Regions from separate parts of the Bacillus sp. FDAARGOS_235 genome, predicted to be linked through region 2. Evidence: predicted binding sites of a transcription regulator. Region 2 holds the regulator's gene; the other holds the start of a gene.
The links. Region 2 encodes LexA, which represses DNA repair genes until DNA is damaged. Its sites were predicted from a motif close to CGAACATATGTTCG; they were not measured.
Positions count from the first base shown of each region.

Region 1 (6,523 bases), 1.4 Mb from region 2:
GAATAAGACGATCATTATCGCGCTGATGTAAACCGATAGAAGGCTCATCAAGGATGTAAAGTACGCCAGTGAGTCGAGAACCAATTTGTGTTGCTAGGCGAATACGTTGTGCCTCACCACCTGATAAAGTACCAGCCGCACGACTTAACGTTAAATAATCTAAGCCAACGTTTACTAAGAAACCTACACGTTCTTGAATTTCTCTTAAAATTAAATGAGCAATTTTTTGTTGTTTCTCCGTTAACTCAACATTTGAGAAGAATTCCTGTACTTCTTGAACAGAATATTTCGTTACGTCAGCAATCGTTTTATCACCAACGAAAACAGCTAAACTCTCAGGCTTTAAGCGTCCGCCTTTACACTTCGGACAAGCTTGCTCCGCCATATATTTCTCCATTTGTTCACGAACATAATCAGAACTCGTCTCACGATAACGACGCTCTATATTCGGAATAACACCTTCAAATAAAATCTCATTTTCCTTTACTTGACCAAATTCATTTACATAGCGGAAATAAACTTTCTCTTCACCGCTCCCGTACAACACTTTATCAAATAAATCTTTCGGTATATCTTTCACAGACATATCCATGTCAACGCCGTAATGATTACACACAGATTGTAAAAGTTGTGGGTAATATTGTGAACTTGTCGGTTCCCAAGGAGCAATCGCATGTTCATTTAATGTTAAATCCCAGTTCGGAATGACAAGCTCTAAATCTACCTCTAACTTTGAGCCAAGTCCATCACAAGAAGGACATGCACCGAACGGACTGTTGAATGAGAACATACGTGGCTCTAATTCACCAATTGAAAAACCACAATGCGGACATGCATGATGTTCACTAAATAGAAGTTCCTCTTCTCCCATAACATCGATTAACACTCGTCCCCCGCCAAGCTTTAATGCACTTTCAAGAGAATCCGCAAGACGACTCGCAATTCCTTCCTTTACAACAATACGGTCAATTACAACTTCAATAGAATGCTTTTTATTTTTATCTAACGTAATCTCTTCTGACACATCTAGCATTTCACCATCAACACGTACACGAACATACCCTTGCTTCTTAATATCTTCAAGTACTTTCACATGTGCACCTTTACGTCCAGACACGATAGGAGCTAACACTTGTAATTTCGTACGTTCAGGATATTCAAGAACACGGTCTACCATCTGTTCCACTGTTTGTGATGTAATTTCAATTCCGTGATTTGGACAAATCGGCGTACCAATTCGTGCGAATAATAAACGTAAATAATCATAAATCTCCGTCACTGTCCCGACAGTTGAACGTGGATTACGACTCGTTGTTTTTTGATCAATCGAAATCGCTGGTGACAACCCTTCAATCGTATCGACATCCGGTTTATCCATTTGTCCTAAAAATTGGCGTGCATACGCAGATAACGATTCTACATATCTGCGCTGCCCTTCTGCATAAATTGTATCAAACGCTAATGATGATTTCCCTGAACCAGACAATCCCGTTACAACAACAAGCTGATTTCTCGGAATGGTTACATCAATATTTTTTAAGTTATGTGCTCTAGCACCTTTTACAACGATAAAATCCTTGCTCATGCTCACTCTTTTCACCCTTCCGCTTTTAATTCTAATAGTAAATCTCTTAATTCAGCTGCACGCTCGAAGTCTAACGCTTTTGCTGCTTCTTTCATCTCTGCTTCGATCTTAGCGATTGTTTTCTCACGTTCTTTCTTCGTCATCTTCTTAGCAGGAGTTGCTTCATATGTTTCCGGTTCTTCGGCCGCTGTCGTTGCACGGATTACATCACGAACGCCTTTTTGAATCGTTTTCGGCGTGATACCATGCTCTTCATTGTAAGCTTCTTGTATAGTACGACGACGCTGCGTTTCTTCAATTGCAATTCCCATCGATCTCGTTATGCGATCTGCGTACATAATAACGCGGCCGTTTTCATTACGCGCCGCACGACCAATCGTTTGAATTAACGAACGTTCTGAACGCAAGAATCCTTCCTTATCTGCATCTAAAATAGCTACAAGTGATACTTCTGGAATATCTAATCCTTCTCGTAATAAGTTAATACCGACAAGTACATCAAACTTACCAAGGCGAAGGTCACGGATAATTTCAATACGTTCTAACGTTTTAATTTCAGAGTGAAGATAGTTCACTTTAATTCCTACATCTTTTAAGTAATCCGTTAAATCCTCTGACATTTTTTTCGTTAAAGTCGTAATTAATACACGTTCATTTTTTGCAATGCGATCTTGAATTTCTCCTAATAAATCGTCAATTTGACCTTCAATTGGTCGTATATCAATTGGTGGATCTAAAAGCCCTGTTGGACGAATAATTTGTTCTATTACCTCCGGTGACTGCTCTAATTCGTATGGTCCTGGCGTTGCCGAAACGTAAATAACTTGATTCGTTTTCTCTTCAAACTCATCGAACGTGAGCGGTCTATTATCTAAAGCTGATGGCAGACGGAATCCATGATCCACAAGTACTTGCTTACGTGCTTGGTCCCCGTTATACATTGCTCTTACTTGCGGCACTGATACGTGCGACTCATCCATAACAATTAAGAAATCCTTCGGAAAATAGTCTAATAACGTATACGGCGTTGCACCCGCTGGACGAAGTGTTAAATGACGGGAATAGTTTTCAATCCCTGAACAAAAGCCCATCTCGCGCATCATTTCTAAATCATAACGTGTACGTTGCTCTATACGCTGCGCTTCTAACAACTTACCATTATCATTTAATTCTTTTAAACGCTCTTCTAATTCTTTTTCTATATTTTCAATAGCAACCTTCATTTTTTCTTCACGTGTAACGAAGTGAGATGCTGGGAAGATTGCTACATGATCACGTTCTGCTAATACTTCACCTGTTAACGCATTTACTTCACGAATACGATCGATTTCATCACCGAAAAATTCAATTCGAATACAATGCTCGTCAAGTGATGCCGGGAAGATTTCAACTACATCTCCGCGCACACGGAATGTCCCACGCTTGAAATCAATATCATTACGTCCGTACTGTACATCAACAAGTTCACGAAGCAATTGATTGCGGTCCTTTTCCATACCAACTCGAAGTGAAACAACTAACTCGCGGTATTCTTCCGGAGAACCTAAACCATATATACACGAAACACTCGCAACGATAATTACATCGTCCCGTTCAAATAATGCAGACGTTGCTGAGTGACGCAATTTATCGATTTCATCATTAATTTGCGCATCCTTTTCTATAAAAGTATCCGTTTGCGGTACATACGCTTCTGGCTGATAATAATCGTAATAACTAACAAAATATTCAACTGCATTATTCGGAAAAAAATCTTTCAGCTCACTATATAATTGTCCTGCTAACGTTTTATTATGAGCCATCACAAGTGTTGGCTTCTGTACTTCTTTAATGACATTTGAAATCGTAAATGTCTTACCCGTCCCTGTCGCTCCAAGCAACACTTGCTTTTTCTTTCCACTATCAAGTCCCTCTACAAGCTTCTCTATAGCTACCGGCTGATCACCTTGCGGGGAATACGCTGAGATAATTTCAAATTGATGTTCCAAGTAAAATCCGACCTCCTCATAAAAATCTGTATTATTATTTTACCACGAATGCCCATAAAAAACCTAAAAAAACGAACGGACATTCGGTAAAATTTTCGACAATATATATGGAAAAAGGAAGGATTTACACTAACTCCCTCATTAAAACCTCATTTTAAAGAGACATATAAAACTAGCTCTTTTCCTACTGTCATCCTCTCCTATACAAACTATTGGTATACCAGAAAAAGCTACCTTCCTCTATGAAAGTAGCTTTTCTTTCCCTTCCTCCTTCTTCGGAAAAATAACATATGAAAATGAAATTGCTGTATCAACTAAAAATATAATTGCCCACACTTGGCTCACTCGACTCGCAGTTTTATTTAAAACGATTCCTGACTCTAACCAATTGCCCCATTGTTCAAATGGAATAAGCCCATACGCGAAGAAAAAGAAAGTATGCACAACAACGAATAAAACAAGATGTAATACCCAATTTTTTATTTCCTGCTTTGCATAGGCCATACCTGTTAATTCTATATGTTCTTCAATAACAGGCGCTGGTTCATTCCGCCATTTCGCAGCTAACTTTTGCACAAATATATCAAGCTTCTTCAAATCCTTTTTCCCGTAGAAGACCGCATACAATAAAATGATCACGGTAATAATCTGAAAGTTAGAAAACTTTCCTGTTTGATAATAGTCCACTACCCCTAAGGTTAAAATGAACACTTCATTTACGAGTAGTACAATCCCCATAATAAAGCTTGCCTTCTTCAAACGGAATCCGTAACGAAGTAAAAAGAAACCGATAGCCGATAACCAAAATACAATCTCTGCCCCAATTAAAAAGTACCAACGATATTCTGCGAGTATACTCATTTATCCTTCTCCTTTTCATCATATATACGAAAAGCTTCATCCATATATAATAAAAATTCTTCTTCGATTGGATACATGCTCATTTTCTGTGAATCTTCCTTCGATTTTCTAACTTCCCATAACTTATCTAAAAACGCTTCATCACCATTGGCCATTTCTAAACACTTCTGCATTAATCTCTTCATTGCCCCTTGCACCTCATCACTTGCAGTTTCTTTACCGTCTTTCATAAAAGTGCGTAATTGCTTTAATAAATCTACCCACTCTAACACATTGGGATCTTCCTCACTCATATTTGGCAAATTATGAAGCAACTTTTGTTCTTCCTTTGAAAATACTTCATTTTGAAATATTTCACGTATACGAGAAGACTGTTTCGAAAGCTGGATCAGTTCAAACATAACTTTCCAATCGAGCTCTCCCTCCACATCCACCGAATAAACAACTGCTTGTAAAACGCGCTCCATTCGATTGAATTTCTTTTGTTCTTCCTGTACAAACCGAAGTTGTTTTTCAAGCGAATCCTTTAAGTTAAGCTCACCTTTTACTAACATATTCGCAGACTCTTTTAGTGAAAATCCCATTTCTTTTAAAAATAAAATTTGTTGGAGACGTATTACGTCAGCTTCACTATATAAACGATGCCCGCCTTCTGTTTTCCCGCTCGGCTTTAATAAATCTATTTGATCATAATAACGTAATGTACGTACTGTTACCCCTGTCTCTCTCGTCAATTCTTGTATTGAAATCACTGCCATCACCTCTTCCCCTTCATTATAAAAGATGACGTTACGTAACTTTCAAGACTTTTGTAAAAAAATACAAAAAGCTGTTTATACTCATTGTATAAACAGCTTTTACGGAAATAATCCTTTTTGTACAGCGCGCCCACAAAATAAAATAAGCGCTCCAACAACAACAACAACACTTGTTGCTGTTTTATGGTAATGAGTTGAAACTAATAAATAATACGATAAACCAACAGTACCAATCATAATACAAATACTTGGCACTGGATTACGAGAGAAATTTTGCATTCCCCAAAGAAGTGCAAAAATAGCTGTAGCGACACATAACACCGGTAATCCCATTCCGCTTCCCCTTTATATATCTATTTGCTAGTCTTTGTTAATACGCTCATTGATAACATACTAATTAATACCCCAAAACCAGTCCTTATATATTTAAACGTTTAATCTAATTGAAATCTCTCAAACTTATCATGTATTTCCTCTCCCCTTACTCCAGCGTAAAGATTTCCTCCACCTTCATCCCAAAATATTTGGCGATTTTTAGGGATAACTCTAGACTCGGATTGTAATGGTGATTTTCAATCGCTATAATCGTCTGACGCGTTACCTGCATCACCTTTGCCATTTCAACTTGTGTTATATGATTTTGCTTTCTTAATTCTTTAATTTTATTTTTCACACCCATAGGATCCACCTTCAAAAGTAAAGATATCTTTACTTGAATTATAAATATTTTCCAATTACAAGTAAAGATTATTTTACAAATTTTAGAAAAACATTCCACTGAACACCTTCTCTAACAAAGTACGATAGTAGTTAAGTTTATATCGGCGATTTTCTAAATATATCAGCGCAACTCCATTTATATCGGCGATTCTCCCAATATATCGACTTACTAACAAATACTGAAATCCATAGCGCTATAATCATAAGAAAAAGCTGTCCCAAAATATCTTTTGGAACAGCTTTCTCCTCTACTACATAAATCCTAATACCCATACAAGAACATATCCAAGAATAGAAAGACAAACCGAGCCAATCAGCCCCGCCACGAATGCTTTGCTTCCTAACTTACGGAACGTTTTAAACTCTACATTTAAACCGAGACCTGCCATCGCCATTGCGATAAGCATGTACGCAATTATTACAATATAGCCGGCAACAACTTCGGGGATAATCCCGAGTGAATGCACCGCACTCATCGCTAAAAATCCGAATATAAACCAAGGAATCGGAAGCTCCTTCCACGATTTCTTTTCTTCGCTTCCCTCGCTCTTACCAAACCATAACCCAATTAAAATCGCTACTGGTACAAGCATCGCAACGCGCGTTAATTT
Region 1 covers NZ_CP020437.2:3,268,997-3,275,519, reverse strand. Annotated here, with positions in the region: gene uvrA (excinuclease ABC subunit UvrA) at 1-1,585, opposite strand, end outside; gene uvrB (excinuclease ABC subunit B) at 1,597-3,573, opposite strand; gene A6J74_RS18685 (hypothetical protein) at 3,814-4,434, opposite strand; gene A6J74_RS18680 (MerR family transcriptional regulator) at 4,431-5,192, opposite strand; gene A6J74_RS18675 (hypothetical protein) at 5,292-5,525, opposite strand; gene A6J74_RS18670 (helix-turn-helix transcriptional regulator) at 5,674-5,871, opposite strand; gene A6J74_RS18665 (YeiH family protein) at 6,164-6,523, opposite strand, start outside.
Region 1: uvrB (excinuclease ABC subunit B) is a predicted target of LexA. The motif match lies at 3,646-3,659, and genes of this name have one in related genera.

Region 2 (6,523 bases):
GACTGGAATAATTAATACAGGTGAGGAGACTTCTTTTATTGCACCTGTCTATAGAATTTTGCAGAATTTCCCTAAAACAACAAGTTTAATTTCTATTTTAGGTATATATGTATTAATAGTGTTAAGTCAAAATATACTGCAAAGAAATATAACGTTAAGAGATGCGAGAACGCAACAAGTTTTTGTACGAAAGTTAAGAGTAGAAACATATAGTATGATTTTAAAAGCAAAGTGGAGATTTTTTTTAGAAAAAAGGAAAACAAATCTAATTAATATATTAACTACAGAATTAGCTCGTGTTAGTTATGGGATTAATTTAATTTTACAATTGCTAGCTACTATTCTATTTACATTCATACAGGTAGGGCTTGCGTTTTTATTATCTCCCCAAGTCACTGTATTTGTTTTGGGCTTTGGCTTATTGTTCTTGGTAGCTTCTCGTGTTTTTATAAAAAAAGCACGGATACTAGGCGGTAAGACCTCAGAATTGGCAAAAGACTATCTTTCTGGTATAACAGATCATTTCAATGGAATTAAAGATATAAAGAGCAATACTTTGGAAGGATCACGTTTGGAGTGGTTTCAATCTATAACAAAAAAGATGAGTAGCGAACAAATGGAGTATATGAGAATAAGGTCAAACTCTCAATTGTTTTATAAAATTTCAATGGCTATATTAATTGCATTTTTTATATTTTTGTCAGTAAATATGTTTCAAGCGCAAACGGCCCAGTTACTATTAATCATTCTCATTTTTTCAAGATTATGGCCAAGGTTCATGACGATTCAGTCAAATTTAGAACAACTGGCTGCAAGCATTCCTGCCTTTAAGTCATTATGGGAATTGCAACAGGAGTGTAATGAAGCGGTTGAAATGCAGGATATATACATGCAAAAACATATAAAGCCGATTTGTATAAAACAAGGTATTGAGTGTAAGGATGTTTCTTTTCGTTATAATAAGCAAGAAGCTTTATATGCACTTCAAAACATTAATGTACAAATTCCAATAAATAGTATGACGGCAATTGTAGGACATTCTGGTGCTGGGAAAAGTACATTAATTGATGTGTTAATGGGGTTAATCCAACCAGAAAAAGGTCAAGTGTTAATAGATGGTACCCCTCTTACAACTGATAATTTATTATCATTAAGACAGGCTATTAGCTATGTACCACAAGATCCGTTCTTATTTAATGCTAGTATAAGAGAGAATTTAATGATGATTGACTCGAATGTAAATGAAGAACAAATTTGGGCTGCATTAGAATTTGCGGCAGCAACTGAATTTGTACGAATGCTTCCAAATGGACTTGATACACTGATTGGAGATCGTGGGGTGAGGCTTTCAGGTGGTGAACGTCAGCGACTTGTATTGGCTCGAGCTATTTTAAGAAAACCGTCGATTTTAGTATTAGATGAGGCTACGAGTGCGTTAGATACTGAAAATGAAGTGAAAATCCAATCAGCAATAGAAAGATTGAAAGGAACAATGACTATTGTTGTTATTGCACATCGCTTATCTACTATACGCAATGCAGATCAAGTTATTGTTTTAGGAAAAGGTGAAATTGTTCAAAAAGGTGAATTTAATCAACTAGCTAAAGAAAGAAAAGGTGTATTTCGAAATTTACTAGGGTCACAAATGGAAGTTGGTTCTTAGAGGAGAAAAATTGAATGAAGCTTTGTATGAATGCAGTTCGAATCGAATAAAATCTCGAATAATGGTGAACTACAACAGAATCTTATTCGGGATTTTATTTGCGCGTTTTTAAAGTCAGTGAATACATATAAACAAGTACCTTGCAATAAATAGTACCAAGTGGTATATTATGGATATATCTAGTACCGTGTATTGAACAGTACTAAACTAAGAAAGGAGGATTACATTTGAACGTTCAGTTTAAAAAAGGTGTGTTAGAGCTATGTGTTTTGGCACTTGTGAAACGTAAAGATAGTTACGGTTATGAACTTGTACAGCAAATTTCAAATAAATTTTTAATATCGGAAGGTTCAGTATATCCATTATTACGTCGTTTAACGAAAGAGGGATATTTTCAAACGTATTTAAAAGAGTCCACGGAAGGACCGCCTCGTAAATATTATCAGCTAACAGAGCAAGGAGAGACGCAACTTCATTTGTTAGTAACAGAGTGGAGTGATTTTGCGAAAGGGGTACAAGAAATTATTGAAGGGGTGAATTGGGATGAATAAAGAACAATTCCTTAGAGAATTATCGAATCAGCTTAGAAAGTTACCGGAAGAAGAGAGGAAAGATATTTTATTTGATTATGAAGAGCACTTTCAGTTTGGGATAGAAGAAGGGAAAACTGAATTAGAAATAATAAAAGGACTTGGTTCTCCTAAAGTAATTGCAAAAGAATTACTTGCGATGTATCGTTTCGATGAAATGAAAAAAGATCCATCGACTTCAAATGTTACAAGAGCTGTCATGGCGGCGATTGGACTTAGTTTATTTAATTTTATTATCGTGTTAGGCCCTTTAGTTGCAATTATCGGTTTTATATTTTCTTTTTGGGTCGGTGGGATTGCTAGTGTAGTGACACCATTTTTCGTTATCGTAAAAGTATTTATGGGCACTTTTATATGGTTGGATCTTTTCGTTAGTATAACATTTGTTGGAGTAGGTTTGTTGTTATGTATGATAGCGTATTATAGTACGAAGTGGTTTAAAAGATTGTGCGTACGTTATGTGATATGGAACTTCAAAATGATAAAAGGGGAGTAGATGATGAAAAAAATATTGTTAGTAGCTATCGCTTGTATCATTATTGGAGTAATAGGGATTTCACAAACATATGAAAAAGCAGTACAAACTGCAGAAAAAGGCGATAAAGAAGACGTAATTAAAAACGAAACGTTAAAAAATATAGAAGTTAAGTTAGGGGCTGGGGATATTGTCGTCCAAAAATCTCCGGATGCCTCTTTTTATGTAAAGCAAACAGGAGATGTAAGTAAACAAGAAATTCGTATTACTGAAGATGGTGACACATTAAAAGTTATTGGGGAAAGAAAAAAAGATGTTTCGTTTGATTTTTCCTTTTACAATTTCGGATTTCAAACGTCTACATTGACTATATTTGTACCAGAACGTTCTTACCAAGAGATCAAAGTAAATTCAGCAGCTGGACAAATAGAAATAAGTGATGTGAAAAGTGACCGCGTAAATGTTGGAACGCTGGCAGGAGAAGTGGATTTGAAGTATGTAACAGCTAAGAACGTAGAGGGATCTACAAAAGCTGGTGAGGTGAACTTTAAAAAGGTTATGGGGAAAGTAACAGCAAAAACGACTAGTGGGGATGTATATATTATGGATCATGATCCTAAGTATGATGTAGAGGCAAGCTCAACTGCTGGAGATGTAACTATTACTTTATCGGAAAAACCAAAAGATGCAGTAATAACTGGGCAAACTCCTGGTGGAGATGTGACAATTTTTAATGAGGAAAATAAAAACGTAACAATTGGTAATGGGAGTAAAAAGATTAGCGGCAAAACGGCTGCTGGAGATGTTACTATAGAAACACGTTAATAATAGATGAGAAGATAGATTCATTCGAGTTTTTTGGAATGAATTAAAATCTACCAATATATAAAAGAAGATAATTCCCTATATAAATAAGGGAATTATCTTCTTTTATTATTTTTAATGTAAATCACGATATACGCCAATTACTTTTCCAATAACTGACACTTGTTTTAAAATGATAGGTTCTAATGAAGAGTTTTCCGGCTGTAGACGGAAGTGGTCTTTTTCTTTATAGAAACGTTTAACAGTTGCTTCGTTATCCTCTGTTAAGGCAACGACAATTTCACCGTTGTATGCAGATTGTTGTTGGCGGACAACAACTAAATCTCCATCAAAGATACCAGCTTCAATCATGCTATCTCCAGAAATACGTAACATAAATACTTGATCTGATCCAGAAACGATACTAGCTGGAAGTGGGAAGTGCTCTTCTACACTTTCGACTGCTGTAATCGGTAAACCGGCAGTAACTTTTCCGACGATTGGAACTTGAATAACAGATTGTGTTTCTGTATCCATTCGGTCATCGCCTAAAATTTCGATTGCTCGTGGTTTTGTTGGATCGCGTCGGATATAGCCCTTTTCTTCTAGTCGTGATAAATGTCCGTGCACTGTAGAACTAGAAGCGAGACCGACTGCTTGACCGATTTCACGTACGGAAGGTGGATATCCTTTTTCTTGTACTTTTAGCTTAATAAAGTCGAGAATGTCTTGCTGGCGTTTCGTTAACTTTTCCATGTTTTCTAACACCTCGTTTTCTTTCGTTTTTCTTATTAATAAGTATAACATGCGAAAAAACATTCTACAAACATAAGTTCGAACAAAAGGGAGATTTATGATACACTAGAGAGAAAATATAGCGAGAAAGAAGGGTTCAAAATGAATGCAATTGTTTATGCACGTGTGAGTACAACAAAAGAAGCACAAGAAACATCGTTATTGCGTCAAAAGGATGAATTATTGCATTTAGCTGAGCGCTATGAAATGAATGTGACAAAAGTGATTGAGGAACAGGCTAGTGGCTATACAATTGAACGTGATGGCATATTAGAAGTATTAGATACAATTCGAGATGAACAAGTTGATGCACTTCTAATACAAGATGAAACACGTCTTGGTAGAGGGAATGCGAAGATTGCGTTAATGCATTGTTTACATAAAGAGGGAATAAAAGTATATACACATACGCATAATGGTGAATTACAATTGTCGGATTCTGATTCGATGGTATTAGATATAATTAGTATTGTTGAAGAATATCAAAGAAAGATTCATAACTTGAAAATTAAACGTGGTATGCAACGCGCGGTAGAAAAAGGCTATCGGCCAGAAAATAATTTGAAAAATCGTCATTTAAGCGTAGGGCGAGAGAAAAAAGAAGTGCCAATTGAGGAAATTGTACGTTTGCGCAAGAGTGAACTCACTTTCGAAGAAATTGCGGCAACGCTTCGTGGATTTGGTCATAATGTTTCAAAAGCGACTGTACATCGTAGATACGTAGAGTATACAAAGCAATTGCTTGATAAAGAAGAGTAACTATTGTATGATAATAATCAGTTTTGATTAGAAGGGGGATTCGAGATGCTTAATCACGAACTCGTTGAACGCATTAACTTCTTAGCGAAAAAAGCAAAAGCTGAAGGTTTAACTGAAGAAGAACAACGTGAGCGTCAATCGCTACGAGAACAATATTTAAAAGGATTTCGTCAAAATATGTTAAACGAACTTAAAGGAATTAAAGTCGTTAACGAAGAAGGTACAGATGTTACACCAGCGAAATTAAAAGCTTTAAAAAAGCAAGATAATGCAAAATTAAATTAAAAGATGGGCGAAGCCCATCTTTTTTATTTGTTATTTAATAACTTTCCAGTTGTTATTTCTCGTTGCTTCTATTCTTTTATGCTTCAATATATAGTTAGCAATAAGTTCAGACATATCTGTTGGAATATCTTTTATTACTGGTTTATTTTGAAACATGAAGAAGTTCCCTCCGCCGTTTGCTCGATAATTATTCATAACAACGTCATATTCTTCATTTATATCGAGTGTAGCGCCTTTATACTGTAAAGACTCTACTCTTTCACCAATTGGTTTTGAAATGTTTAATACATACGAAATCCCTTCCCACATATCGTAATTATAATGCGCAGGTTTTGGTTCTATGAATGCAGGATTAACAATTATATCTCCAACTTTATTTAATGTGAAATAAGAAGCAGAAAGTTCGAGAGCATCTTTTATATCGGCTCCAGTCACTCGAATAACTTTTAATGTGTTTGGGTAAATATAATTGGAAACGATATCCCGCATTGTGACATGTTTCGGGAATCCTGGAGATGTATTATGAAACAAACTTGTACAAGAAATAGAAACGTTAGCTATATCCATCTGGATTTTATTTATGAATTCAATAAAAGGATGGTCTTGCAAACGAGTTTGCATAGCATCTGAAATTCGCATGTCTCCATGAATGATGCCAATAGGCTGATCAAGCCATTTTTGTGTTTTCTCTTCATAATCGGCGACCAAGGAAAGAACATCTTTGTCGGCCTCGATTCCTTGCACAGGCAATAATTGTGCGTAACTATTTTTCTTTACCCATTTTTGTTCTGTTTTTTCGAATATTACTTTTACCTTTCCAACGGAGTGTCCATTGCATCCGGTCTGTAAAATTGTTACACCATTATCTAAAGTTTGAGCAATTTCTCGGTGTTGGTGGCCTGTTAGTAAAATATCTATACCATCAATTTCATCATACATTGCGTATCCTTGGTTTTCACCTGTTAAAACTTCAGTCGGTACTCCTGTTTGAAAATCGCGTTCAAATCCCCCGTGATAGGCTACGACTAGTAAATCGGGCTGCTCATGTTTACGGATGTAAGGAACCCACTTTTTTATTGTTTCTAATGCATCTTCAAATAGTAAATCTTTAATATGATGGGCCTGTTCCCAATTCGGGATGTAATGTGTTGT
Region 2 covers NZ_CP020437.2:4,696,143-4,702,665, forward strand. Annotated here, with positions in the region: gene A6J74_RS26600 (ABC transporter ATP-binding protein) at 1-1,663, shown strand, start outside; gene A6J74_RS26605 (PadR family transcriptional regulator) at 1,891-2,214, shown strand; gene A6J74_RS26610 (DUF1700 domain-containing protein) at 2,207-2,749, shown strand; gene A6J74_RS26615 (DUF4097 family beta strand repeat-containing protein) at 2,750-3,553, shown strand; gene lexA (transcriptional repressor LexA) at 3,668-4,288, opposite strand; gene A6J74_RS26625 (YneB family resolvase-like protein) at 4,430-5,086, shown strand; gene A6J74_RS26630 (DUF896 domain-containing protein) at 5,132-5,371, shown strand; gene A6J74_RS26635 (bifunctional metallophosphatase/5'-nucleotidase) at 5,402-6,523, opposite strand, start outside.